Regions from separate parts of the Rhodobacter sp. CZR27 genome, predicted to be linked through region 3. Evidence: riboswitches for the same ligand, from Rfam matches in the RefSeq annotation. Region 3 holds a riboswitch; each other region holds the start of a gene.
What was found. A riboswitch is a leader RNA that binds a small molecule or an ion and turns the genes downstream of it on or off. The one in region 3 is predicted to bind cobalamin.

Region 1 (7,873 bases), on a different replicon from region 3:
AGCTGTTGGCCGCCGTTACCGTGCCGCCCTCGCGGAAGGCGGGCTTCAGCTGGGGGATCTTCTCGGGCCGCGCGCGACCCGGTGCCTCGTCATGCGCCACGCCGGCGAGCGCCACGACCTCGGCGGCGAAACGGCCCTCGGCGATGGCCGACTGCGCTCGCGAGAGCGATTCCAGCGCATAGGCATCCTGCGCCTCGCGGGTGAACTGGTAGGCCTCGGCGCAATCCTCGGCGAAGGTGCCCATCGCGCGGCCCTTGTCATAGGCGTCCTCCAGCCCGTCGAGGAACATGTGGTCGAGCACCCGCCCGTGGCCGATGCGGTAGCCGCCGCGCGCCTTGTCGAGCAGGTAGGGCGCGTTCGACATGCTCTCCATGCCGCCCGCGACCACGATGTCGACGCTGCCGGCGCGGATCGCGTCATGGGCCAGCATCGTGGCCTTCATCCCGGAGCCGCAGACCTTGTTCAGCGTCGAGCAGGGCACGGCCTCGGGCAGGCCCGCGCCGATGGCCGCCTGCCGTGCCGGGGCCTGACCAAGGCCCGCGGGCAGCACGCAGCCCATCACCACCTCGTCCACCGCCTGCGGCACAAGGCCCGCACGGGTAAGCGCGGCCGAAATGGCGGCCGCGCCAAGATCCACCGCGCTCATCCCCTTCAGCGCCCCCTGGAACGCGCCCATCGGCGTCCGCGCCGCGCCCGCGATCACGATCGGTTCCGTTGTCATCAAGCCCTCCCCTTCCTGCTGACCGGGCGGAAGCCTAATGCAGCCGCGTGCCGCGACGAAACCGGAAAGGCGGCCCGCCGCCGCCGCGTGCCGTAACGTCCAGGCCGGTGCGAAGGGCCGCGGCATGCCGGAGCGCCGGCCTCCCGCGCTGTGGCCCGCATCCGGCGGGCGGGGCAGGGCCGCGATTCCCCGGCGTCGGCGGAAGACCTAGGCCGCCGGTTCCGGCGCGATCAGGTGAAAGAAGCTGCCGGTCACCGTGCCGCGGCGCGAGCCGGTTTCGGGCACCGTCTCGCCTTCCGCGTTGGTCACCCGGGCCAGCGGCTCGTCCGGCTGGGCGAGGATTGACGAATAGTGGAACTCGTGGCCGCGCAGTCGCGCGCCGGCGGCATGGCCCGGCACCGGAGCCAGCAGCTCGGCACAGCGGTAGCCGAGATGCAGCCGCCGCCGCTCGAAGCTGGTGACGAGGCCGAGCAGCCCGGTCATCGAATGCCGGACGCCGGCCGCATCCACCAGCGCCTCGCCCAGCACCATGTAGCCGCCGCATTCGCCGTGAACGGGCCCGGTTTCCGCGTGACGCCGAAGGCCCGCGCGGAACCGTGCCGCCGTGGCAAGCCGGCCGGCGTGCAGTTCGGGATAGCCGCCCGGCAGCCAGACCAGATCGGCCTCCGGCGGCGCCTCGTCGGCCAGCGGCGAGAAGGGCAGGATCTCGGCCCCGGCGCGGCGCCAGCCTTCCAGCAGATGCGGATAGGTGAAGGAAAAGGCCGCATCCGAGGCCAGGGCGATGCGCTGCGCGGGCGGCCCCGGCAGCGGTCCCGGCGCCGTCGTTGTCGTGGAGCGGGCCGCGGCACGGATCGCCGCAAGATCGGCGTGATCGCGCAGGAGCGCGGCAAAGCGCAGGATGGCGCCCTCGAGGTCGGGATGTTCGCCCGCCTGGACCAGTCCCAGGTGACGCTCGGGCAGCGCGAGGTCACGGCGGCGGGGCAGGGCGCCCAGCACCGGCAGGCCGAGCCGCTCCATCTCGCGCCGGATCATCACCTCGTGCCGCGCCGAGGCGATGTTGTTGAGGATCACGCCCGCGAAGGGCGGCGCGTCGGGATGGCGCGCGAAGCCGAGCGCGGTCGCCGCGGCCGATTGCGCCTGACCGGCCGCATCCAGCACCAGCACCACCGGCCAGCCGAAGCGGGCCGCGATCTCGGCCGCCGCGCCGCGCCCGGTGACACCCGGCGCCGAAGTGCCGTCATAAAGGCCCATCGAGCCCTCGGCGAGGGCCAGATCCGCGCCTGCCGCCTCGGCGGCCAGGCCCGCCAGAAGCGCCGGCGACATCGCCCAGCCGTCGAGGTTGAACGAGGGGCGTCCCGCCGCCACGCGATGGAAGGCGGGGTCGATGTAGTCGGGTCCGTTCTTGAAGGGCTGCACGCCCAGGCCTTCGTCTCGGAAGGCGCGCAGAAGCCCCAGCGTCACCGTAGTCTTGCCCGAGCCCGAGCCCGGAGCGCCGATCATCAGCCCCGGCGGCAGGGAGTGAGCTTCCAGCATCATGAAGTCTCCGTGCCGGGCCGAGGCAGGCGGGCCATCCGGTCGGTTGCGAGAAGGAGCGGCGGGGGTGGCGCGGGTCAATCCCCTGCGGGGAAGGGCGGGCGCGGCCCGGCGGCCGCGCCCGCGCCCCGGCGTCAGGCCGCCTGATGCAGGCGGGGCGTGAACAGGCCCGCCGGCATACGGCCGCGCGCAGCCTTGGCCGCCGCCAGCACCGCAAGGTCGGTCAGCGGCTCGATCAGGACGACCAGCATGTAGGCGCTGCCGAAGGTTGCGACCGAAGCCACGCTCGCGGCGCCGAAGCCCTGGCCGAGGAAGGCCCAGAAGGCGACCCAGGCCACCACGCCGCCCTGATAGGCGGTGGAAAGCGCCAGCGCCTGCCCGTAGTCGAGGTCCACATAGGGCCGGTGCGCCGGGATGATCCGGTCGGCCAGCGCCTTGACCGCGAAGAGCGGAACCAGAAGCGTCGTGATGTTCATGCCGAATTGCGGCAGGTCGAAGGGCGCGAAGAACAGCCCCTGCACGAGCAGGCCGGCGGTCAGGCCGAAGGCGGCCGGCGCCGCCCCGAGGATCAGGAACAGCGTCGAGCCGAGGATGAAGTGCACCTCGGACACGCCCACCGGGTAATGCGGCAGGATCTGGAAGAAGGTGAAGACGCAGGCCGCGGCGATGAGGCTGCGCACCGCGAGCGAGGCCAGGCCCTTCTCGCGGATGGTCTCGGCGGCAAGCTTCAGCGTGTAGCCTCCGGCCGTCACCGCGGTGGCATAGCCTACGGCGAGTTTTGCTCCGGTCACGAGACCGGGTTCGATATGCATGTGGTCCTCCTAGCCGTCATCCCCGACGGCGCATGGGGTGGGTCCGGTTGCCCGGCGAAAGCGACGGCAGGTCTCCTGACTCGCGGGTCACAGCCCTCCCCGAACCTTCCCGGCCATCGGCCAGTGGCGTCTTCGGAGGCGGCTCGCCGCTCACAGTTGCGGGGGCAGTCGCGGATTCGGGCTGTCACCCCCTCACCGCGTTCCCTTTTCATCCCTTGGCCTTGCGGCGGTCGGGAACCGTCAGGGCAGGGCGTGACAGATCGCGGCACCCGCGTCAACTTTCTGCATGTCGCGCGGCCGGAACCTGCCCCTCCTGTTGCGCAAGCACCCGCCCGGCGGGCGTTGCGCCGCGCGTCTGTCGCCGCCGCGCTTGCGCGGAGCGGTGGTGCGCCATCATCCCGCCTGCTGCATAGCGGGACTGCAGCCGCGCGCATGGACAGTGCTGCGCCGCAGCATTAGGTCCTTGCCGACACATGATCCGGCCGATCCGGCCGCCTCCCGTTCTGGACAGGTCCCGATATGAAAACGATTCTCTCCCTATCCCTCGCCGCGCTGACACTGGCCGCCGCCGCCTCGGCCGAAGAGGTCACGCTGACCGCGCCGCTGCAGGCGGGCAGCCTGCACACCGGCGCGCTCGACATGGCGGCCTATCGCACCGATCTGGCCGATGGCGGGATCGAGGTGACCGCGGCCTTCCGCGCCCGCTCGCCCTCGGCCGAGCCGCAGGTGGTGAAGATGCGGCTCGAGGATCGGGACTCCGTCCACTTCTCGCTGCCGTTCGAACAGCGCACCATCTACACCTTCGCCCGCACGGGCGGGACGGTGCGGATCTCGGCCGAGGCGCTGCCGATCACGCTGGCCTCGAAGTGAAAGCCGGCGCCCGGGCGCCCACGGGTCCCGGGCCGCGCGCCCCGCGCTTGACGCCTGCCCCCGCCGCACCGCATGGAAGATGCGGGCAGGGCAAGGGCCGGCGGAGATCCGATGCGCATCCTACTGGTAGAGGACGACGCGGGGCTGGGCGGGGCGATCCGCGACCAGCTTGCGGCCGAGGGCCATGCGGCCGATCTCGTGGCCTCGGTCGAGGATGCGCTTGCCTCGGTCGAGACGGCCAGCTTCGATCTCGTGCTGCTTGACCTGACCCTGCCCGACGGCAGCGGCATCGACTTCCTGCGCCGGCTCCGGGCGCGCGGGCTGGGGATGCCGGTGATCATCCTGACCGCGCGCGACCGCATTACCGAGCGGATCGAGGGCCTGAACGCCGGCGCCGACGACTACATGGTCAAGCCGTTCGACCTGTCCGAACTGTCGGCGCGCATCGGTGCCGTGGCTCGGCGCTATGCCGGCAACCCCAATCCGAGGCTGATGATCGGCCCGCTCGAGGTCGATGTCGCCGGGCGCAGCATCGAGGGACCCGATGGCCCGGTCGTCCTCAGCCATCGGGAATGGGCGATCCTGGACGCCCTGCTGCACCGGCCGAACTCGATCGTGTCCAAGGCGCAGCTCGAGGAGACGCTCTACAACTTCGATGCCGAGGTCGAGAGCAACACGATCGAGGTCTATGTCAGCCGGCTGCGCAAGAAGCTGGGCCGCGACCGGATCGAGACGCAGCGCGGGCTGGGCTACCGGCTGGTGCGGCGATGAGGCGGGCGCGCAGCCTGCGCCGCGACCTCGCGCTCAGCCTTTCGGCCGGCATCGTGCTGCTCTGGACGGCGGCGACGCTGCTGGCGATCCACTACATGCGCGAGGAACTGGACGAGCTGTTCGACAGTGCGCTGCAGGAGACGGCCGAGCGGCTGCTGCCGCTGGCGGTGGCCGGCGACCGTCTGGCCAGCGCGGTGGAGCCCGAGCCGGTCGCGCGCGCGGGTGATCACGAGGAAGGCCTGACCTTCGTCATCCGCGACGCCTCCGGCACCACGGTGCTCTGGTCGCAGGGGGCCTCGGCCGTTACCTTCGCGGACCCCTTGCCGCCGGGGTTCCGGACCGGACCGGACCACCGGATCTATTCGGCCCAGGATGCCAGCGGCCAGTGGACGATCGAGATTGCGGAGCCGCTGGAGAACCGCCGCGAGGCGGTGGAGGAGACGCTGATCGCCTTCGTGGTGCCGCTCCTGCTGATCCTGCCCATCACCCTTGCGCTGGTGGCCTGGCGCACCCGCGTGGGTCTGGCCCGGTTGCGCGACCTCTCGCGCGAGGTGCAGGGGCGGGACGAGACCGACCTGCGCCCGCTCGGCACAAGGTCGCTCCAGGTCGAGTTGCTGCCGATCCGGGACGCCGTGGATCGCCTGATGGCGCGCCTTGGCCGCGCCCTCGATGCCGAACGCAGCTTCACCGCCAATGCGGCGCACGAGTTGCGCACGCCCGTCGCAGCCGCCCTTGCCCAGACCCAGCGGCTGGTGGCCGAGGCGCCCGAGTCGCTTCGGCCCCGGGCCGAGGGGCTGGAGGCCGAACTTAAGCGTCTGGCGCGGCTTTCCGAAAAGCTGCTGCAGCTCTCCCGCGCCGAGGGGGCGGGGGTGCTGGCGCCCGAGGCGAGGGATCTTGCCCCCCTGCTCCACATGGTGGTCGAGGACTTCCGCCACGCACCCGAGGGGTGGCGGATCCGCCTCGAGGCAGGCCCGCTCGTCTCGCATCTCGATCCGGACGCCTTCGCGATCCTCGCGCGCAACCTGATCGAGAATGCTCTGGCCCATGGCGACGGGCCGGTGGAGGTGACGCTGGGTCCCGACGGCCTTGCCGTCACCAACGACTGCCGCCCGATCCCGGCCGGGATTCTGTCACGGCTGGCGACCCGGTTCGAGCGCGGCCGGACCCACGGCAAGGGGTCCGGGCTGGGCCTTGCCATCGCCAGCGGCATCGTGAACGGCGCGGGCTGGCAGCTGCGCCTTGCCTCGCCCGTTCCGGGGCGCGACGGGGGATTTCAGGCGCGGGCCGTTCCGCCTCAGGACAGCACGGCATAGCCGAGGAAGACCAGGTTCGCCGCGATCAGGCAGAGCACGGCCAGCGAGCCCAGGTCCTTGGCATCCCGCGCGAATTCGGCCCAGCCGGGCGACAGATGATCGACGATCACCTCGATCGCGGTGTTCAGCGCCTCGACCGCGACGAGCATCAGGAAGAGGAGCACGGCCACGACGATCTCGCCCGGCCCGGCGCGGGTGCCGAGCAGCAGGGCCAGCCCGGCAGCCCCGGCGAGACCCTCGTGGCGGAAAGCGGTTTCGTGCGACAGCCGGCGCAGCCCGCCGAACGAGTGGCTGGCCGCCGCCAGCAGATGCGCGGGGCCGTCGACCCGGCCCGGCCGGGGAATGTCGATGCGATCGGTCATGGCAACTCCTTCAGGCGGCCGGGTGGTGGCAGGCCGAGACGCGGTCGAGACCGGCATCGCGGACGCGGGTGTCGACGTCCATCAGGCCCAGCAGGGTATGGAACAGGTTGTCATGGCTCGCCGGCGCCTCGGCCGCGGCGCGCAGGCAGGCTTCGTCCAGCTGCATGGTGCGGCGGAACGCGTCTGACAGCCACATCGCCATGGGAACCCGCGTCTGGGTGTCCGGCGCCATGAACCACGGCGCGCCGTGCAGGTAGAGCCCGTTCTCGCCCAGCGACTCGCCATGGTCCGAGACATAGACGAGCGCTGGGATCACCCGCTGCTGCGCGGCAAGCATGTCGATCATTCCCGCAAGCACATGGTCGGTGAAGGCCACGGTGTTGTCATAGGCGTTGCGGATCTCCTCGTCGGTGCAATCCGAGAATTCGGCGCTGTGGCAGGCGGGCTGGAACCGCTCGAAGGCGCGCGGGTAGCGTAGGTGATAGGCCGGGCCGTGGCTGCCGATCTGGTGAAGCACCAGCACCGTGTCGCGGTCGATGCCGGCGATCTTCCGCTTCAGCAGGTCGAGAAAGACCGCATCGGTGCATTCCCCCTCGCCGCAGGCGGCCGGATCGGCGGGGACCCTCGCCGAGGTCACCCGTGCCGCGATGTCCTTGTCGCCGGTGTTGTTGTCGTGCCACTCGACGGCCACGCCGGCATGGGACAGCACGTCGAGCAGGTTCTCGGTGGCAAGGCCCTTTTCCTGGCTGTAGTCGCGGCGCGGCAGGACCGAGAACATGCAGGGCATGGAAACCGCCGTGGCGGTGCCGCAGCTTTCGACCTGCGGGAAGTTCACGACGCCCCGGGCGCGCAACTCCGGCGTGGTGTCCCGCGCATAGCCGTTCAGGCCCCAGTTCTGCGCGCGCACGGTTTCACCCACCACGAGGACCGTCAGGACCGGCTTCTCGGCTGCGGCGAGGCGCGCACCCTTGTGCGCGTCGAGGCCAAGGGGCGCCGCCGTGACCTCGCGCGTGCGCAGCACGAGCCTGGCATAGCGCACTGCCGCGCCCAGCGGCGCGGCCGGCTGCCAGGCGGCGACCAGTTCCTTCCGTTCGCGAAGAACGGCCGAGAAGTCCTTGAAGTTGATGGCAAGCAGCCCCGCTCCCAATGCAACGCACAGGACCGGGGCCGCGACCCACCGCGACAGGGCCTGCCAGCGCGGCAGGCGGCGGACCGGCATGCGCCACACCAGCGCCGCCGGCAGCAGTCCGAACAGCAGCAGGTGCAGAAGGAAGCCACGGGTGACGAGGTGGCGCCCCTCGGTGACGGTGGTCGTCATCGCGTTCTGGATCATGTCGCGGTCGATCGTGATGCCGAGCCGGTCGGTGAACCACGAGGCCGTGGCCGCGATCAGCAGCAGCGCCACCAGCACCGGCTTTCGCAGCGGCCCCGCGGCCAGAAGCGTCGTGAGGCCCAGCGTCAGGGCGAAGACCGCCGCCCCGAACAGCGCGA
Region 2 (7,873 bases), on a different replicon from region 3:
CCTCGTCGCGCTCTACGTGGCGGGGATCTGCGGCATCGCACATGGCCTGCGCCAGATCCTCGAGACGCAGGAGAAGGCAGGCGCCGGCATCGAGCGCATCGCGATCAGCGGCGGGGCGGGACAGCTTGACGTTGTGCGCCAGCTGATCGCCGACGTGACCGGAAAGCCAGTGGTCGCGAGCGCCGAGGCCGAACCGGTGCTGCTCGGCTCGGCGATCCTTGGTGCGGTGGCCGCCGGGCTGGCACCCGACATGAGGGTCGCCATGCAGCGCATGTCGCGGACGGCTCAGGTCTACGAGCCGGTCGGCGGCGAGCTTGCGGCCCTGCACGACCGCCGGCATGCGGCCTTTCTGGCGCTTCAGGCCGCGGCGCGGGCGGCCCGGGACTAGGCTCGCGGGCGGCGCCTCAGCCGCCCATCGCCTCGCCTTCGGGCCAGGGACCGTCGAGCGGCGCGATCCGGTAGACCACGTCCTTGCGCAGGAACGGCCCCGCCGCCTGCACCCGCGAGAAGGCGGGAATCGGGATCAGGCGCAGGCCGCCCTCGGGCATCGGCAGACCCGATCCGAGCAGGCGGTAGATGCCGAGGTCGATCAGGTCCAGTCGCAGCGAATCCTGCCCGGGCAGGAACAGCACGAGATGCAGTTCGCGCTCGGCCGTGGGCGCGATGGTGATCGTCATCCGGTCCATCGGCAGCGTCGCGGGCGCATCGGCGGCCAGACAGACCTGCGCGCGGTAGCGGGCCAGGCCCTCGGCCAGATAGGCGGCCAGCCGGAGGGCCACGGTCTGGGCCGGTGGCACCTCATCCTCGGTCAGCCAATGCGCGGGCGGCGGGGGCACCATCGGATGCGGGGGCTGCGGCCTCCCACCTCCGGGCATCCCGGGCCGGGGGTGCAGGTCTGTCACGGCCTCACTCTGCATCACGAACCCTCGTCACTCTGGCAGCCGGGCGCATGGCGGGATCGCCCGCCCGGACTATAGCCCCTCAGAGATCGCTGTTGCAGGGGGTGGCGCCAAGATCTTCGGGCATTTCGCCGCAGGCGATGCAGGAAGGCGGCAGGCTTTGCCCATCAATTCGGCGCCCGGTCCGCGCGACCGGCCAAGCCGCGGTCAGCCGCGCAACGTCAGCGGATTGCCTTCGCCGGTCCGATCTGATCTGCCTTTCTTCCGCCGGGTGCCGCCGAGAGGCGGAGAATCGGGAAGCCGGTGTAATTCCGGCGCGGGCCCGCCGCTGTGACGGGGATGCCGCAGGCACCATGCCACCGGGCAACCGGGAAGGCGCTTGTGGGCAGGTGAACCGAAGCCAGAAGACCGGCCCGGCGAAGAAGTTCCTGCCGCGTGGACGGCGGCGGGATCGTCATGCGAAAGGCCCGGACATCATGCCGCCCTCTTCTTCCGACCCCACCGCCGGGGTTCAACCCCTTCCCGCCCGCCGCTTCGGCGATGCCGAGCGGCAGGCGCTCTACGACATCATCGCCGAGCGCCGCGACGTGCGCGACGAGTTCCTGCCCGATCCGATCGATCCTGCGATGTTGCGCCGGGTGCTCGAGGCCGCGCATCTCGCGCCCTCGGTCGGCTTCATGCAGCCCTGGAACTTCATCCTGATCCGCGATGCCGAGCGTCGCGCGGCCGTGCACGCGGCCTTCCTGCGCGCCAATGCCGAGGCCGCGGAACTTTTCCCCACCGAAAAGCGCGACACCTACCGGTCGCTGAAGCTGGAGGGGATCCGCAAGGCGCCGCTGAACATCGTCGTCACCTGCGACCGCGACCGCTGCGGCCCGGTGGTGCTGGGCCGGACGCACAACGCCGAGATGGATCTCTATTCCACGGTCTGCGCGGTGCAGAACCTGTGGCTGGCCGCCCGCGCCGAAGGCCTCGGCGTCGGCTGGGTCAGCATCTACCGCGAGGAGGAGTTGCGCAGCCTGCTGAACATCCCCGAGCGGGTGCGCATCGTGGCCTATCTCTGCATCGGCCATGTGGACCGCTTCTACACCGCGCCCGAGCTTGCGCTGAAGGGGTGGCGCCAGCGGCTCGATCTGGACGCGCTGCTGATGGACGAAGGCTGGGACGACGCGAAGGCCGGCAGCCTCGGCTGACGGCCGCGACCGGAGCGGGCGGGCGCCGCCCGCTCCGGTTGGCTGCGCGCTTCCTCCCGGTCACTCCGGCGCGGCCCCGGGCAACCAGCCGCGGCGGAGCAGCGCGACGATCGGGGCGGGCGTGAGAACATCGACCTCCGGCGGCACGGGCGACCTGCGGCGCGTGTAGCCGTCGAAGGACCAGTCGAACAGGCTGTCGTTCCAGACGAGCACCGGCCTGCCTGCGGCTGCGAAGATCGTGCCCTCGGGAAGCTCCCCCGGCCGGGCCGCGAAGGTGATCTTGACCCCGTTCCGGCCGATCCGTGCCTGATGGAGTTGGCGGTCGATGGTCTGCGGCAGCGACCGGCCCGGTTCGGCGTCGCCATGAACGGCACACCAGGCCGCGCAGAAGTCCCGGTAGCGGTCGCGCCGGCACTCGCCGCAGGGACGGTGGCCAGCGGCAAATGCCGTGGCCTCGTCGAGAAAGAACAGCTGTGTGTAGGCCCCGGGCGCCATGACCTGTTGCTTGCGGCCGCGGAAGTCGAGGCGGCAGGTCACCCAGCTCCGGTGGGCGTGGGTGCGCCGGATGCCTCCGGTCGGGTCGTGCAGGATGCCGCGGTTCCCCATGAGGCTGCCGCGAGCGGCCACCGCCTGCAGCCCGCCGAAGGGATCGACCCGGTTCTGCCGATGCATGCCGCCCTCCGCATCCCGCCCTCGCCAGTCAACCGCAGCGGCCCCGGGCGATCAAGACCCGGCGCCGGAGCCGCGTGGTGGTTCGCGCGAAAAGCCAATGCCTGCACGGCGTTCAGGTCGTGCCGCTTGCCTTGAGGGGGATGCGTCTCTAGGCTGGTCCGATGATCACGCAAAAGATGAAATACGCGCTGAAGGCGCTGATGGTGCTGGCCGAGGAGCGAGCCGGCGAGCGCCGCCCCCTGCGGATCGAGGATATCGCTGCAAGATCCGGCACGCCCAAGCGCTTTCTCGAGCACATCCTGCTCGACATCCGCAATGCGGGCTTCATCGCCAGCATGCGGGGCCGGGCGGGCGGCTACATGCTGATCAAGGATCCTGCCAGAATTCCGCTGAGCGATCTGCTGCGCATGATCGACGGACCGATCGCCCCGTTGCCCTGCCTCTCGCGCCGGTCCTACCAGCCCTGCGACGATTGCAAGGACGAGGCTTCGTGCCGGATCCGCAAGCTTTTCGCCGAGGTGTTCTGGTCCTACCTCGTGCTGATCGACTCGCTGACGCTTGCGGATCTGGTCGGCACACCGGCTGCGGCGGAGCAGTTGCTCTCGGCCCCCACTTCCGCCGCTTCCAGCGCCAGCCCCGAGTGAGCGCAGGCTGCCGCTCACGCTAAGCGCCGTCTGCTTGCCGGCTCAGTCGGCGCGCCGTCGATGGCCAGTCCCAGCCCTGCGACACCGGGCGGAACTGGCATGAGCGGGATGCTCCTCCCCGCTTCCGGTTCCCATGGAACCTGAAGAACGGTCGGCAACAGGCTGTATCGCCATCATTAACATGGGGTCCACCCCGCTTCTTCTGCCGTTGTGTGATCCGCTTCTCCTGACCAAGGGCCCGACGTAGACCTTCTCCGTTGCTTGCACCGATTACAGCCGCCGCGGGCATTGCGCCGACCGCGCTGCAGTTCGGAAAGCCCGCCGAGATCCGCGCCCGCCCCAGAACCGAGTTCGTCCGAAAGTTCATCACCTCATGATCGGCGCATGAACGCCTGACCGGGCAAGGCTGAGCCGCGGATGGGAAAAAATCGCGGCGGCCGGGGAACTCCCGGCCGCCGGACGCTGTTGCCCAGCGGTGCCCGCGAAACGGCTGGCACGGGACCACCGCCGCCGGCACGAGCGGACAGGGCCGGGGCGAATTCACCCAGCCCCAGCCTGCGTATTGCCACGCGAACTCTCACAGCGAGAAGATGCCGAGGGCAATGCCTTCCCGTTTCAGGAAAATCACCCCGCCATCCCCTAAAGCTATCTCTGGTTGTTTGACAGCAACCGGAGGTTTTGTTTAGCTTGGACGAAATAATTCTTCTCACACGTGCCACTTGGGGCGAGGCCGAGCCGCTTTCGCCTCGGGACAGGATTTGAGCAATGGATCGAACCGTACCGCTTTGGCTTGTGCTGTTTCTGGTTCTCGTGTGGCTTCTTCTCACGGTGGCATTCGGCTGGGCGGTGAAGGCCACCGTCTACGGCAGCGACAGCGCGGGTGCGGCGGGGCGGGCCGCCGTCGCCATCGCCTCGTTTCCGACGACGACCAAGGATGTGCTGCTCCAACTCGCCAGCCAGGCGCGGGGCGAATATGAGGACGAGGCGCTCGGCCTGCCGCGCGATCCGGGCATCGACACCACCGGTTTCGTGCCCATCGACTCCGGCCCCGATCTCGACATCCCCGGCCTACTGGTCCGCGCCGACCACGACCGGATGGTGCCCGGCCGGCGGCTGATCGCGGGCGCCTTCGAGATCAACGGCGAGATCCGCAACGCGGCGCTCCTGCTCTCGCCCGACCTGAAGGTCGAGCGCAGCTGGATGCTGGACGAGATCGCCGTGGGCGGACAGGAGCCGCGCGAGACCGCGCGCAAGTTCGTCCACGGGGTCGAGATCCTGCGCGACGGCTCGCTGATCTTCACCTTCGACGGCAGCATCTCGCTGCAGCGCTTCGACGCCTGCGGCGGACGGCTCTGGACGACGCCGGGGAACTTCCACCATTCGGTCGCGCAGCACGAGGAGGCGGGCACCGTCTGGACCTTCAGCGACTGGACCGTGCTGGCCGAGGTCTCGGTCGAGGACGGCCGCGTGCTGCGCCAGATCGCGGTCGAGGACATCATCGCACGCAACCCGATGATCGACATCCTCGGGCTTCGGATCTACGACGAGAACGATCCGGATCAGAACCAGCGGAACGTCACGGGCGAGTGGCTTTACGATCCGTTTCACTTCAACGATGCCGAGCCGCTGCCGGCCGCACTGGCCGCGGCCTTCCCGGGCTTCGAGGCCGGCGACCTGCTCATCAGCGCCCGATCGCTCAACCTGGTCTTCGTGCTCGACCCCGACACGCTGCAGATCAAGTGGTGGCGGGTGGGCGCGACGCAGCGCCAGCACGATCCCGACTGGCTGCCGGATGGCACGATCAGCGTGCTGGACAACCGCATGAGCCGCGATGCCAGCGCCATCAAGCGCATCGACCCCGTGACCTATGACGCGACCGTCAAGCTGGACGGGCAGAAGATGAACTTCTTCACCCGCATCCGGGGGAAGCACCAGACGCTGGAGAACGGCGGCACCGTCGTCTCGAGCACCCAGCAGGGCCGCGCCTTTGAAACGGATGCCGAAGGCCACCCCGTCCTCGAGGTTCTCAACCACAAGCCCGGCGACGAGAGCCTGTTCTACGTCATCTCCGAAATGAGGTGGCTGCCCTCCGATTACTTCACAGAGGAATTGATGCCATGCACCGTCTCGCAATGACCGCCGCCGTCCTTCTTACCGCCTCGGTGCTGCCTGCCCATGCCTATATCGGTCCCGGCGTCGGGGCGGGAACCGTCGCGGTCGTGCTCGGCATCCTCGCTTCGGTCGTGATGGCCTTCCTTGCCCTGCTCTGGTATCCGGTCAAGCGCGTGGTGCGAAAGCGCAAGGCCAGCCAGCGGACCGTCACGTCTCAGGATGCGCGGCGGCTCTGACGCGCGGTGCTGCCGGTGAACTGGCTGCTTACCGCGGTGCTCTGCATCGTTCTGGTCGAGGTGGCGCTTCGGCTGCCCTTCCTGCCCCCGCTGCGCCGGTTGCAGCGATCCTCCAGCCGCGCGCTGGGGATCGTCCGGGCGCGGCATGTGTCGGATCACTGGAAGGAGAAGGCGATGGCGATCCATGCGCGCCGCACCTTCCTGTCGTCGGCCAAGATCGGCCTGCTGCTCGCCCTCGTCTTCGGGCTGGCGGCCGGGCTGGTGCTGGCGCTCGACCGGCTGTCCGCGGGGTTCGGCGACTTCCTGATCGGACCGGTCGGCCTGGCCTTCAGCCTGATCGCCGCGACGGCCTATGTCCTGCTGCGGCGGAGGGTCGTCCATGGGTGACTACCGCCTGCTCGACCGGCTGCTGCACCGCGCGGCGCTGCAGGTCGGCCCGATCGCCGAACTGAGCTTCGACCTCGACCAGAGGTCGGCCCGCATCGCCCCCGACGGGGTGGCGCAGGGCCGACACGTCTTCGTCTCGGGCCTCGCCCGTGCCGGGACGACGATCCTGATGCGCCGGATCCATGCGAGCGGCCAGTTCCGCTCGCTGACCTATCGCGACATGCCCTTCGTGCTGGCCCCGAACCTCTGGGGCCGGCTGGCGGGCGGGTCCTCCGCCCCCGGCGAGGCGAAGGAGCGCGCGCATGGCGACCGCATCCGCGTCGATGCCGACAGCCCGGAAAGCCTGGACGAGGTGTTCTGGCGCATCTTCGACGGAAGCTACATCGCCTCCGATCATCTCTCGCCGCACGATCCCGATGACGCGACGCTTGACCGCTATGTCCGCTATGTCGCCGCGATCCTCGCCTCGGGCAGGCGGCAGCGTTACCTGTCGAAGAACAACAACGCCATCCTGCGGCTGCCTGCGCTGCGGCGCGCCTTCCCGAAGGCGGTGATCCTCGTGCCCTTCCGGGACCCGCTGACGCATGCCGCCTCGTTGCAGAGGCAGCATGGCAATTTCCTCGCCCGGCAGGACAGCGACAGGTTCGTGCGCGCCTACATGAGGTGGCTGGGCCACCACGAGTTCGGCCGCGACCACCGCCCTTTCCGCTTCGACGCCGAGGGCGCCACCCGCCTCGCGCCGCACCGCCCCGACGGGATCGGCTACTGGCTCGAGATCTGGCGCCAGACCTATGGCTGGCTGGAGCGGACGGCGCCCGCCGATGCGGTCTTCGTCTGCTACGAGAGCCTCTGCCGCGATCCGGCGGTCTGGGCAGGGCTGGCCGCGCTCTGTGCCATTGATCCGGGACCCACGACCGAAGAGCCGTTCTCGCCGTCGAAGCTCGAACCTGACGATACCGCCCCGCCCGACCTTCTGGCCGAGGCCCGTGCGCTTTACGATCGGCTGGCGGACCGCGCGGCCCGCGCCCTGCCCCCGGTCCGTGACGCCTCCCGCAGCGCGATCTAGGCCCCCGTTTCGCGGCGAAACCGGGCACCGGCATCCGCATCCCGGGCACTGGCGGCTTCCGGCCGATCGCCTATGCTGCCCGCATCAAGCGGGAGAATCGTCGTGAGTGCACGGATCGTGGTTCTGGGCGGGGGTTTCGGCGGGATGTATGCCGCGCGGGCGCTGAAGCGCCGGCTGGGAAGCAGGGCCGAGATCGAGCTGGTCAATGCCGAGAACTACTTCGTCTTCCAGCCGCTGCTGCCCGAGGTTGGCGCCGGATCGATCACGCCCGCCCATGCGGTCTCGCCGCTTCGCTTCCTTCTGCGCGACGTCTTCGTGCGCAAGGCGGTGGTGGACAGCGTCGATCTGGAGCGCAAGACCGTCACCGTCTTTCAGGGCATCCAGCGCCGCCCGACCGAGGTGCCCTATGACCATCTGGTGATCGCGCTGGGGCAGACGGTGGACCTGTCGCGCATGCCGGGCCTCGTCGAGCATGCGCTGACCATGCGCACGCTGGAAGATGCCCGCCGCCTGCGCGCCCATGTGATCGAGCAGCTGGAACATGCCCAGATCACCCGCCTGCCCGAGGTCAAGCGCGGCGCCCTGACCTTCTGCGTGGTGGGCGGCGGCTTCTCGGGGATCGAGACGGTGGGCGAGATGAAGGACCTCATCGACCGCTCGCTGA
Region 3 (7,873 bases):
GCGAGCGGCTGACCGGTGTGGTGGACGAGATGCGCGGGCGGTTTGCGCCTATCCTGTCCATTGATGAGGAGGTGACGAAGTTAAAAGCAGCCGCTGCCGAAGAGAACCGGCGGGTGGAAGATCTGCGTGCCAGCTACGCCGAGAAACGCAAGGTCTTTGACAGACTTGAGCAGCAGGTGGCGATCTACGACGAACGACTCGCGTTCGCCGAGTTGGGTGTCTACGAGCCGCACTTCGATTTTGGGGACAGCGAGACCTACAAGTCCCGCATCAAGGAGGTGCGGGAGCGTCAGAAGGCGATGATCACGCAGGGAACTGCCACGATCTGCCCGACGGGCTGGACTGTCGATGGAAGCCGGTCGAAGGGTCAGACAATGGTCAATCGGCAAATGCGCCTGACGATGCGCGCCTTCAACAACGAGTGCGAGGCCGCCATCGCGAACACCCGCTGGAACAACGCGGTTGCCATGGAGAAGCGGATCATGGCGGCTGCCGCCGCGATCAACCGCGAGAACAGCTCGATGAACCTCTCGATCAGCGACGCCTATGTTGCGCTGAAGATCGAGGAGCTGCGGCTGACACACGAATGTCGCGAGCGCCTGAAGGCCGAGAAGGAAGAGCGCGCCGAACTGGCACGGATGGAGCGTGAGGAGAAGAAACTGCTGGCCGAGGCGGAGGCCGCAGAGCGCGCAGAACGAAAATACCAGGAACTCCTCGACAAGGCACGCAAAGAGGCGGAGGCCGGCTCTGCGACCGATGAGATGCGTCGCCGCATCACGGAACTCGAAGCCTCTCTTGCAGAAGCGCACAGCGCGAGCGAGCGGGCTCGCGCCATGGCCGAGATGACGAAGTCCGGCTACGTCTACATCATCTCGAACATCGGCTCCTTCGGCGAGGACGTGGTAAAGATCGGCCTCACCCGCCGCCTGGACCCGGATGACCGGGTGCGAGAACTGGGCGATGCCTCTGTGCCCTTCTCGTTCGACACCCATGCGATGATCTACAGCGACGAGGCGCCGGCCCTCGAAGGAGCGCTTCATCGCGAGTTCGCCGACCGCAGGATCAACATGTCCAACTTCCGGAAAGAGTTCTTCCGCGTGAAGCTCGAGGAGGTCGAAGAAGCCGTCGCTCGCCTGGCGCCGTCCGCCGCCTTCTTCAAGGATCGGGAGGCGCAGGAGTGGCACGAGACCCTCGCCCGCCGCAACCAGGCGCTTCAGGATATGGCCGCACCTGAGCGAGAGGTTCTTCCGGCGTCGCTCTGACCTGCCACGCACGCGGTTGGGAAGCAAGCGGCGCCGCGAACTAGCCCGGCTAGAATGGTCGACACTAACCTGCTGGTCGCGTCAGGCTATGGTCTCCGCACCAAGGACGTATCCGCAAAACTACCGGTCAGCGTCCGACCTGCTCCCAAAACTGCCGCAAAACCACCGGTAGTTTGAAAGAACAGCGTGCGATGCTGCTCCAGACCTCTGTTCGGCAAGCGGCCATCACCACACACACAGTTCCGAGTGTCGCATTCGAAACCTTATAAGATGATCGCGCACACACCAGCCGACTGTGCCGGATGGCGACCTTCGCTTCCCTGCACCTGCACCTGCGCGGGGCACGGGCCAGCCCGGCCACCCGCCCGAACACCCTCAGACCACCTGACCGGCTGCCCAGCCCGATGACCACGCCCACTGGAAGTTGTAGCCGCCGAGCCAGCCGGTGACGTCCACCGCCTCGCCGATGAAATGCAGCCCCGGGATGCTGCGGGCCTGCAGGGTCCGGGCGTCGAGATGATCGGTGTCCACGCCGCCCAGCGTGACCTCGGCGGTGCGGTAGCCTTCGGTGCCGACCGGCCGAAGCTCCCAGGCGCCGACGAGGCTGGCGAGCCTGTCCAGCGTGGCATTCGACTGCGCGCCCAGCGGCCCCTCGATCCCGGCCCGGCCCTCCAGATGCCGTGCGAGGCGCTCCGGCAGGATCTGCGCCAGCACCGTGCGGACCGCGCTCCGGGCCTGCTCGTCGCGGCCGCGTCGCAGCATCTGCAGCACCTCGCTGCCCGGAGCGAGCCGCAGGGTGACCGGCATCCCCTCGCGCCAGTAGGAACTGATCTGGAGAATCGCCGGACCCGACAGGCCGCGATGCGTGAACAGCACGGCCTCGTCGAAGGCCGCCCCGCCCGCCGAGACGCGGGCCGGCACGGCAATGCCCGCCAGCGGCTTCAGCAGGTCCAGCTCCTGCGTCGCGAAGGTCAGCGGGACGAGGCCCGGCCGTGTCTCGACCACCGGCAGGCCGAAGCTTTCGGCCAGGCGATAGCCGTAGCCGCTCGCGCCCATCTTCGGGATGGATTTCCCTCCGGTGGCCACGACGACCGAGGCGGCCGAGACCGCCCCTCGCGAGGTGTCGACGACGAAGCCCCCGCCGTCCCGGCGCACCTCGCCCGGCTCGGTGGACAGCCAGAGCGTCACCCCGGCCTCGCGCATCTGCCGCACCAGCATGTCCACGATCTGCGTGGCGGAGCCGTCGCAGAACAGCTGCCCCAGCGTCTTCTCGTGCCAGGCGATTCCCTCGGCGTCGAGACGGGCGATGAAATCCCACTGCGTGAAGCGCTTCAGCGCCGAGAGTGCAAAGCGCGGGTTCCGCGACAGGAAACGGTCGGGCGCGATGCCGCGGTTGGTGAAATTGCAGCGCCCGCCGCCCGAGATGCGGATCTTCTCGCCCGGCGCGCGGGCATGGTCGATCACCAGCACGCGGCGGCCCCGGCGGCCCGCCTCGATGGCGCAGAACATGCCGGCGGCCCCTGCCCCCAGGATCACGACGTCGGTTTTTTCCATGCGCTTCCATAGCTTGCGGCCAATATCGCGGCAATGCCAGAAATCTGCGGACTGCCCCTTGCAGAGGTCCGGAGGCTTCGCTAAACACCGCCGCAGTTGGGGCGTCGCCAAGCGGTAAGGCAGCGGTTTTTGGTACCGCCATTCGTTGGTTCGAATCCAGCCGCCCCAGCCACTTGCCGGAAGCGATGGCAGCATCGGTTCCGGTGACGACTGCGCTCTTGCGGCTCGGGGGCGCCTTTGCTAGATATCGGCCGCACAGTTGGGGCGTCGCCAAGCGGTAAGGCAGCGGTTTTTGGTACCGCCATTCGTTGGTTCGAATCCAGCCGCCCCAGCCACTTTCCTCAGTCGATACAGCAACCTGCCCGCCGCGGCTGCATGCGCGCCCTTGCGGCGCCGTCAGAACTCCACCCCCGGCTGGCCCTTGATCCCGGCGCGGAACGGATGCTTCACCGCGACCATCTCGGTGACCAGATCGGCCGCCTCGATCAGTTCGGGCTTCGCGTTGCGCCCCGTAAGGACGACATGGGTCATCGGCGGCTTCTCGTCGCGCAGGAAGGCCAGCACCTCGGCCAGGTCCAGATAGTCGTAGCGCAGCGCGATGTTGATCTCGTCCAGCAGGACCATGCGGATCGCAGGATCGCGGATCAGCTCCTTCGCCTTCTCCCAGCCGGCGCGGGCGGCGGCGATGTCGCGCCCGCGGTCCTGCGTCTCCCAGGTGAAGCCCTCGCCCATGGCGTGGAACTGGCAGAGCCCGCCGAACGCGCCGGTCAGCAGACGACGCTCGCCGGTGTCCCAGGCGCCCTTGATGAACTGCACGACGGCGCAGGGCATGCCATGCGCGATGCAGCGCAAGATCATCCCGAAGCCCGAGGAGGACTTGCCCTTGCCCGGCCCGGTATGGACGATGATCAGGCCTTTCTCGCCGGACTTTTCCGCCATCATCCGGTCGCGGGCGGCCTTGATGCGGGCCTTCTTCTCGGCGTGGCGGGTAGCGTCGTCCATCAGCGTATCTCGATCCTGACAAGTTGGGTCTGGGCGCGGGGGCCGGAGAAGACGGGGCGTGCCACCGGGCCGAGCACGGTCGGCAGGTAACCCGCAAGGAAGGACAGCCAGCCAAGGCACCAGAGCGCCGCGGCCAGCGTGACGACATCGGCCGAAGGTGCCAGCGGTGCCGCCAGCCGCAGCAGCGCGGCGCTCCAGATCAGGGCGAAGGCCGCGACCATCGTCGGCCGCGCCCGCAGCGGCCCGCCGTCGCGGGGCGCCGCCGCGCGGGCGGCAAGCGACAGGATCATGCCCGACATGGCGCCCATGGTCAGCGCATGAAGCGCGTCCATCTCCGCCAGCGGCAGCAGGCCGAGCCGCGCGAGGCCCACCAGCACCAGCCCGGCCGCGAGCCAGCCGAAGGTGGCATGCAGCAGCAGGAGCAACAGGTTGCCCCGCGCGTCCCTGCCCCGCCAGCCGGCAAGACGGATGCCCTGCAGGATGCCCGCCGCGATCAGCGCCAGTGCCGAGACGGTTTCTTCCCCGGCGAAGGTCAGCGCCAGAGCCGACCAGAGCAGCCCGAGCGCCGCCCAGCCGAGCGCCGGGCGCGGCGCGGGATCGGCCACCGTCAGCCCGGCCTGCCGCAGCCAGTTCAGCGTGAAGGCCGGCACCATCCGCCCGCCGATGATCGAGATCTTGATCGCGAAGAACATCCAGCCCACGCGGACCATTGTCGCGCTGTCGGGCATCGCCTCGGTGACCGCCGCGCGAAGGTAAAGCGTCTCGGCCAGCCCGAAGGCGAAGATGCCGGCGGCGAAGCCGAGCTTCGGCCAGCGCCGTGCCGCGACCGCCTCGCGCGCAAGCAGGGCGCCGAGCAAGAGAAAGTAGCCCAGCGCCGCCGGCTGGAGCAGCCACAGTGGCAGGCCGGGCCACAGCCCCTCGGCCAGCAGGGCCACCCGCCCGAGCAGCCAGAGCGCCACGAGGGCCATCAGGGGCCGCCCGCTCAGCGGGTCCGCGCCGCGCCAGCTCATCGAGGCGGTCAGGAAGTAGCCCCCCACCGCCGCCGAACCGAGGCCGAACAGCATCTCGTGCCCGTGCCAGAGGCCCGAGGTGCCAAGGACCGGCGTTGAAAGGCCCATCGAGCCGCCCCAGTGCCACCAGACCAGCGCGACCAGCGCCCACAACCCCGCCGCCAGAAACAGCGGCCGATGCGGGGCAAGCCAGATCGAGGATACGGCGGCCATCGGAGTCTCCCGTCGAGCGGCCTTCCTTCTGCCTGCTCGCATCCGGTTTGTGAAGCCCGGCCGCGGCACGCCCGCGCGGGACGGGCGAGCTTCTTGACACGGGCGCCGCTTTGGCCCACCACTCCGCCCGCGCTGGTTCCTGTCATCATGACAGGCGAAGAGGGAATGCCGAGAAGGCAGCCGCCCCCGCGACCGTGACCGGAAAGGTCGCCCAAGCCACTGGCCCCGGGGTCGGGAAGGCGGGCGCCCGCTGGGCCGCAGGCCCTGGATCCGCAAGCCGGGAGACCTGCCCGCGCTGAGACTTACGGGCGGACGGGGTGTTCCGCGGCCGGTGGACCAGGGCGCCTCTTGTCGTCGCGCCCCATTCCCTGGATGCCGCCCCCGATGCCCCCGCACGAGGGACGGCCAATGACCGTGACGCTTCACGTCTGCACCACCTGCCGCGCCGGACGCCCCGTCGCCGAGGGGGAGCCCGTTCCGGGCGCGCTCCTCCACGCGGCCCTCGCCGCGGCAGCCCCGGACGGCGTGCGGGTCGCGCCGGTCGAATGCCTCTCGGCCTGCGCGCAGGGCTGCGCCGTGGCGCTCTCGGCCCCCGGCCGCTGGACCTACGTCTACGGCCGGCTCGACCGGGACCACGCAGCCGAGATCGTCGCCGGGGCCGAGGCCTATGCCGCCGCCCCCGACGGGATCGTGCCCTGGCGCGAGCGGCCCGAGATCTTCCGCAAGCAGTCGCTTGCCCGCATTCCCCCGATCGGAGAGACCCCATGACCGACCTTGCGAAGATCCCCGTCACGGTGATCACCGGCTTTCTCGGCGCCGGAAAGACCACGCTGATACGCCACCTGATGCAGAACGCGGGCGGGCGCCGGCTGGCCGTTCTGGTCAACGAGTTCGGCACCGTGGGCGTGGACGGCGACCTGATCCGCGCCTGCGCCGACGAGAGCTGCCCGGACGAGGCGATCGTGGAGCTTGCGAACGGCTGCCTCTGCTGCACCGTCGCCGACGAGTTCATCCCCACCATCGAAGCGCTGATGGCCCTGCCCCGCCGCCCCGACCACATCCTGATCGAGACCTCGGGCCTTGCGCTGCCCAAACCCCTGCTCAAGGCCTTCGACTGGCCGGCCATCCGCTCGCGCATCACGGTGGACGGGGTGATCGCGCTGGCCGATGCCGAGGCCGTCGCCGCGGGCCGCTTCGCCCCCGACGCCGACGCGGTGGCCGCGCAGGCCATGGCCGAAGGCGCCGATCACGAGACGCCGCTGTCCGAGGTTTTCGAGGATCAACTCGCCTGCGCCGACATCGTGCTCCTGACCAAGGCCGACCTTGCCGGCGAGGCGGGCCTAGCGGCCGCCCGCGCCGTGGTCGAGGCCGAAGCGCCGCGCCCGGTTCCGATTCTCGCAGTGACCGAGGGCACGGTCGATCCGCAGGTGATCCTCGGGATCGGCGCCGCGGCCGAGGATGATCTGGCCGCCCGCCCCTCGCACCATGACGGCGCGGACGACCACGAGCATGACGATTTCGCCTCGACAGTGATCGACCTGCCCGAGATCTCCGATCCCGAGGCACTGGCCGCCGCCATCCGGGCGCTCGCGCGTGAGCGCAACGTCCTGCGCGTCAAGGGCCACGTCGCGGTGGCCGGAAAGCCGATGCGGCTGCTGGTGCAGGCGGTGGGCGAGCGGGTGCGCCACCAGTATGACCGGCCGTGGCCGGGCGAGCGGCTCTCGCGCCTCGTGGTGATCGCCGAGCGTGCCGACATTGACGAGGCCGCGATCCGTCAGGATCTGCTCGCGCGGGTCGCCTGAGCCATGCACGTCGTCTTCCGCGAAAGCCACGGGCTCGAGGAGACCGCAACACCCTTCGATCCGGGCCAGACGCCGGCGGATCTGGTGGTGCTGTCGTTCTCCGACAGCGACCTCGGGGCTTTCGCGGCGGGCTGGCACCGGTCGAAGGGCGGCCTGCCCTCGCTGCGCCTGCTGAACCTCGTGGCGTTGCGGCATCCCCTGTCGATCGACACCTATGCCGAGACGGTGCTGGCCCATGCCAAGGCGATCCTGATCCGGCTGATCGGCGGCGAGAGCTACTGGAGCTACGGTCTGGCCGAGGTGCAGGACCTCTGCCGCCGCCGAGGCATCGCGCTCGCGGTGCTGCCGGCGGACGGGCGCGAGGATCCGGCGCTGGATGCGGTCTCGACGCTGCCGGTCTCGACGCTGCGGCGGCTTTCGGCGCTCTGCGATGCCGGAGGGGCGGTCGCGGCGCAGGCGGCGCTTGCGCAACTGGCGCTGGCGGCGGGACTTTATGCCGGGCCGGTCATGGGCGACAAGCGCGTCCCCGACTGCGGCTGGTACGACCCCGAGCGGGGCGTGATCCCTCAGCCCGAGCCGGGGGGCGTTGTCGTCACCTTCTACCGCAGCTACCTGACCGCCGCCGATACCGCGCCCATCGATGCCCTGATTTTCGCGCTTCGCGAACGGGGGTTCAGCGCCTGCGGCCTCTTTGCCCCCTCGCTCAAGGCGCCGGGCGCGGCGGATTGGATCTCGGCCCAGCTTGCGGTCTTCACGCCGGTGGCGATCGTGAACGCCACGGCCTTCTCGGCGAAAGCCGCCGCCGGTTCGCCGCTCGACGGTCCCGGCTGCCCGGTGTTCCAGGTCGCGCTCTCCACCGCGCGCCGCCGCGACTGGGCTGAGGCCGAGCGCGGCCTGTCGCCGGCCGACCTCGCCATGCATGTCGTGCTGCCGGAAGTCGACGGCCGGATCCTCGCCGGCGTCGTCAGCTTCAAGTCGCCTGGGCGGCGTGATCCCGATCTGCAGTATTCCCGGTTTGCCCATCGCCCGG

Region 1: it holds a riboswitch for cobalamin, as region 3 does, so the genes downstream of both, CK951_RS17325 (energy-coupling factor ABC transporter permease) here and CK951_RS08495 (DUF1636 domain-containing protein) in region 3, are expected to answer to the same signal.
Region 2: it holds a riboswitch for cobalamin, as region 3 does, so the genes downstream of both, bluB (5,6-dimethylbenzimidazole synthase) here and CK951_RS08495 (DUF1636 domain-containing protein) in region 3, are expected to answer to the same signal.

Annotation. Positions count from the first base shown of each region.
Region 1 is NZ_CP023549.1:239,022-246,894, reverse strand. It holds gene CK951_RS17335 (acetyl-CoA C-acyltransferase) at 1-721, opposite strand, end outside; gene CK951_RS17330 (cobyrinate a,c-diamide synthase) at 929-2,254, opposite strand; gene CK951_RS17325 (energy-coupling factor ABC transporter permease) at 2,389-3,066, opposite strand; cobalamin riboswitch at 3,114-3,323, opposite strand; gene CK951_RS17320 (hypothetical protein) at 3,586-3,936, shown strand; gene CK951_RS17315 (response regulator transcription factor) at 4,048-4,707, shown strand; gene CK951_RS17310 (HAMP domain-containing sensor histidine kinase) at 4,704-6,020, shown strand; gene CK951_RS17305 (diacylglycerol kinase) at 6,002-6,382, opposite strand; gene CK951_RS17300 (phosphoethanolamine transferase) at 6,393-7,873, opposite strand, start outside.
Region 2 is NZ_CP023549.1:82,679-90,551, forward strand. It holds gene CK951_RS16565 (FGGY-family carbohydrate kinase) at 1-388, shown strand, start outside; gene CK951_RS16570 (hypothetical protein) at 405-917, opposite strand; cobalamin riboswitch at 1,152-1,331, shown strand; gene bluB (5,6-dimethylbenzimidazole synthase) at 1,376-2,092, shown strand; gene CK951_RS16580 (hypothetical protein) at 2,153-2,764, opposite strand; gene CK951_RS16585 (Rrf2 family transcriptional regulator) at 2,926-3,408, shown strand; gene CK951_RS16590 (arylsulfotransferase family protein) at 4,174-5,544, shown strand; gene CK951_RS16595 (hypothetical protein) at 5,526-5,756, shown strand; gene CK951_RS16600 (hypothetical protein) at 5,772-6,143, shown strand; gene CK951_RS16605 (sulfotransferase) at 6,136-7,209, shown strand; gene CK951_RS16610 (FAD-dependent oxidoreductase) at 7,282-7,873, shown strand, end outside.
Region 3 is NZ_CP023548.1:1,747,945-1,755,817, reverse strand. It holds gene CK951_RS08525 (DUF4041 domain-containing protein) at 1-1,262, shown strand, start outside; gene CK951_RS08520 (NAD(P)/FAD-dependent oxidoreductase) at 1,638-2,816, opposite strand; tRNA gene CK951_RS08515 (tRNA-Gln) at 2,914-2,988, shown strand; tRNA gene CK951_RS08510 (tRNA-Gln) at 3,077-3,151, shown strand; gene cobO (cob(I)yrinic acid a,c-diamide adenosyltransferase) at 3,213-3,818, opposite strand; gene CK951_RS08500 (NnrS family protein) at 3,818-5,041, opposite strand; cobalamin riboswitch at 5,158-5,350, shown strand; gene CK951_RS08495 (DUF1636 domain-containing protein) at 5,450-5,809, shown strand; gene cobW (cobalamin biosynthesis protein CobW) at 5,806-6,843, shown strand; gene cobN (cobaltochelatase subunit CobN) at 6,847-7,873, shown strand, end outside.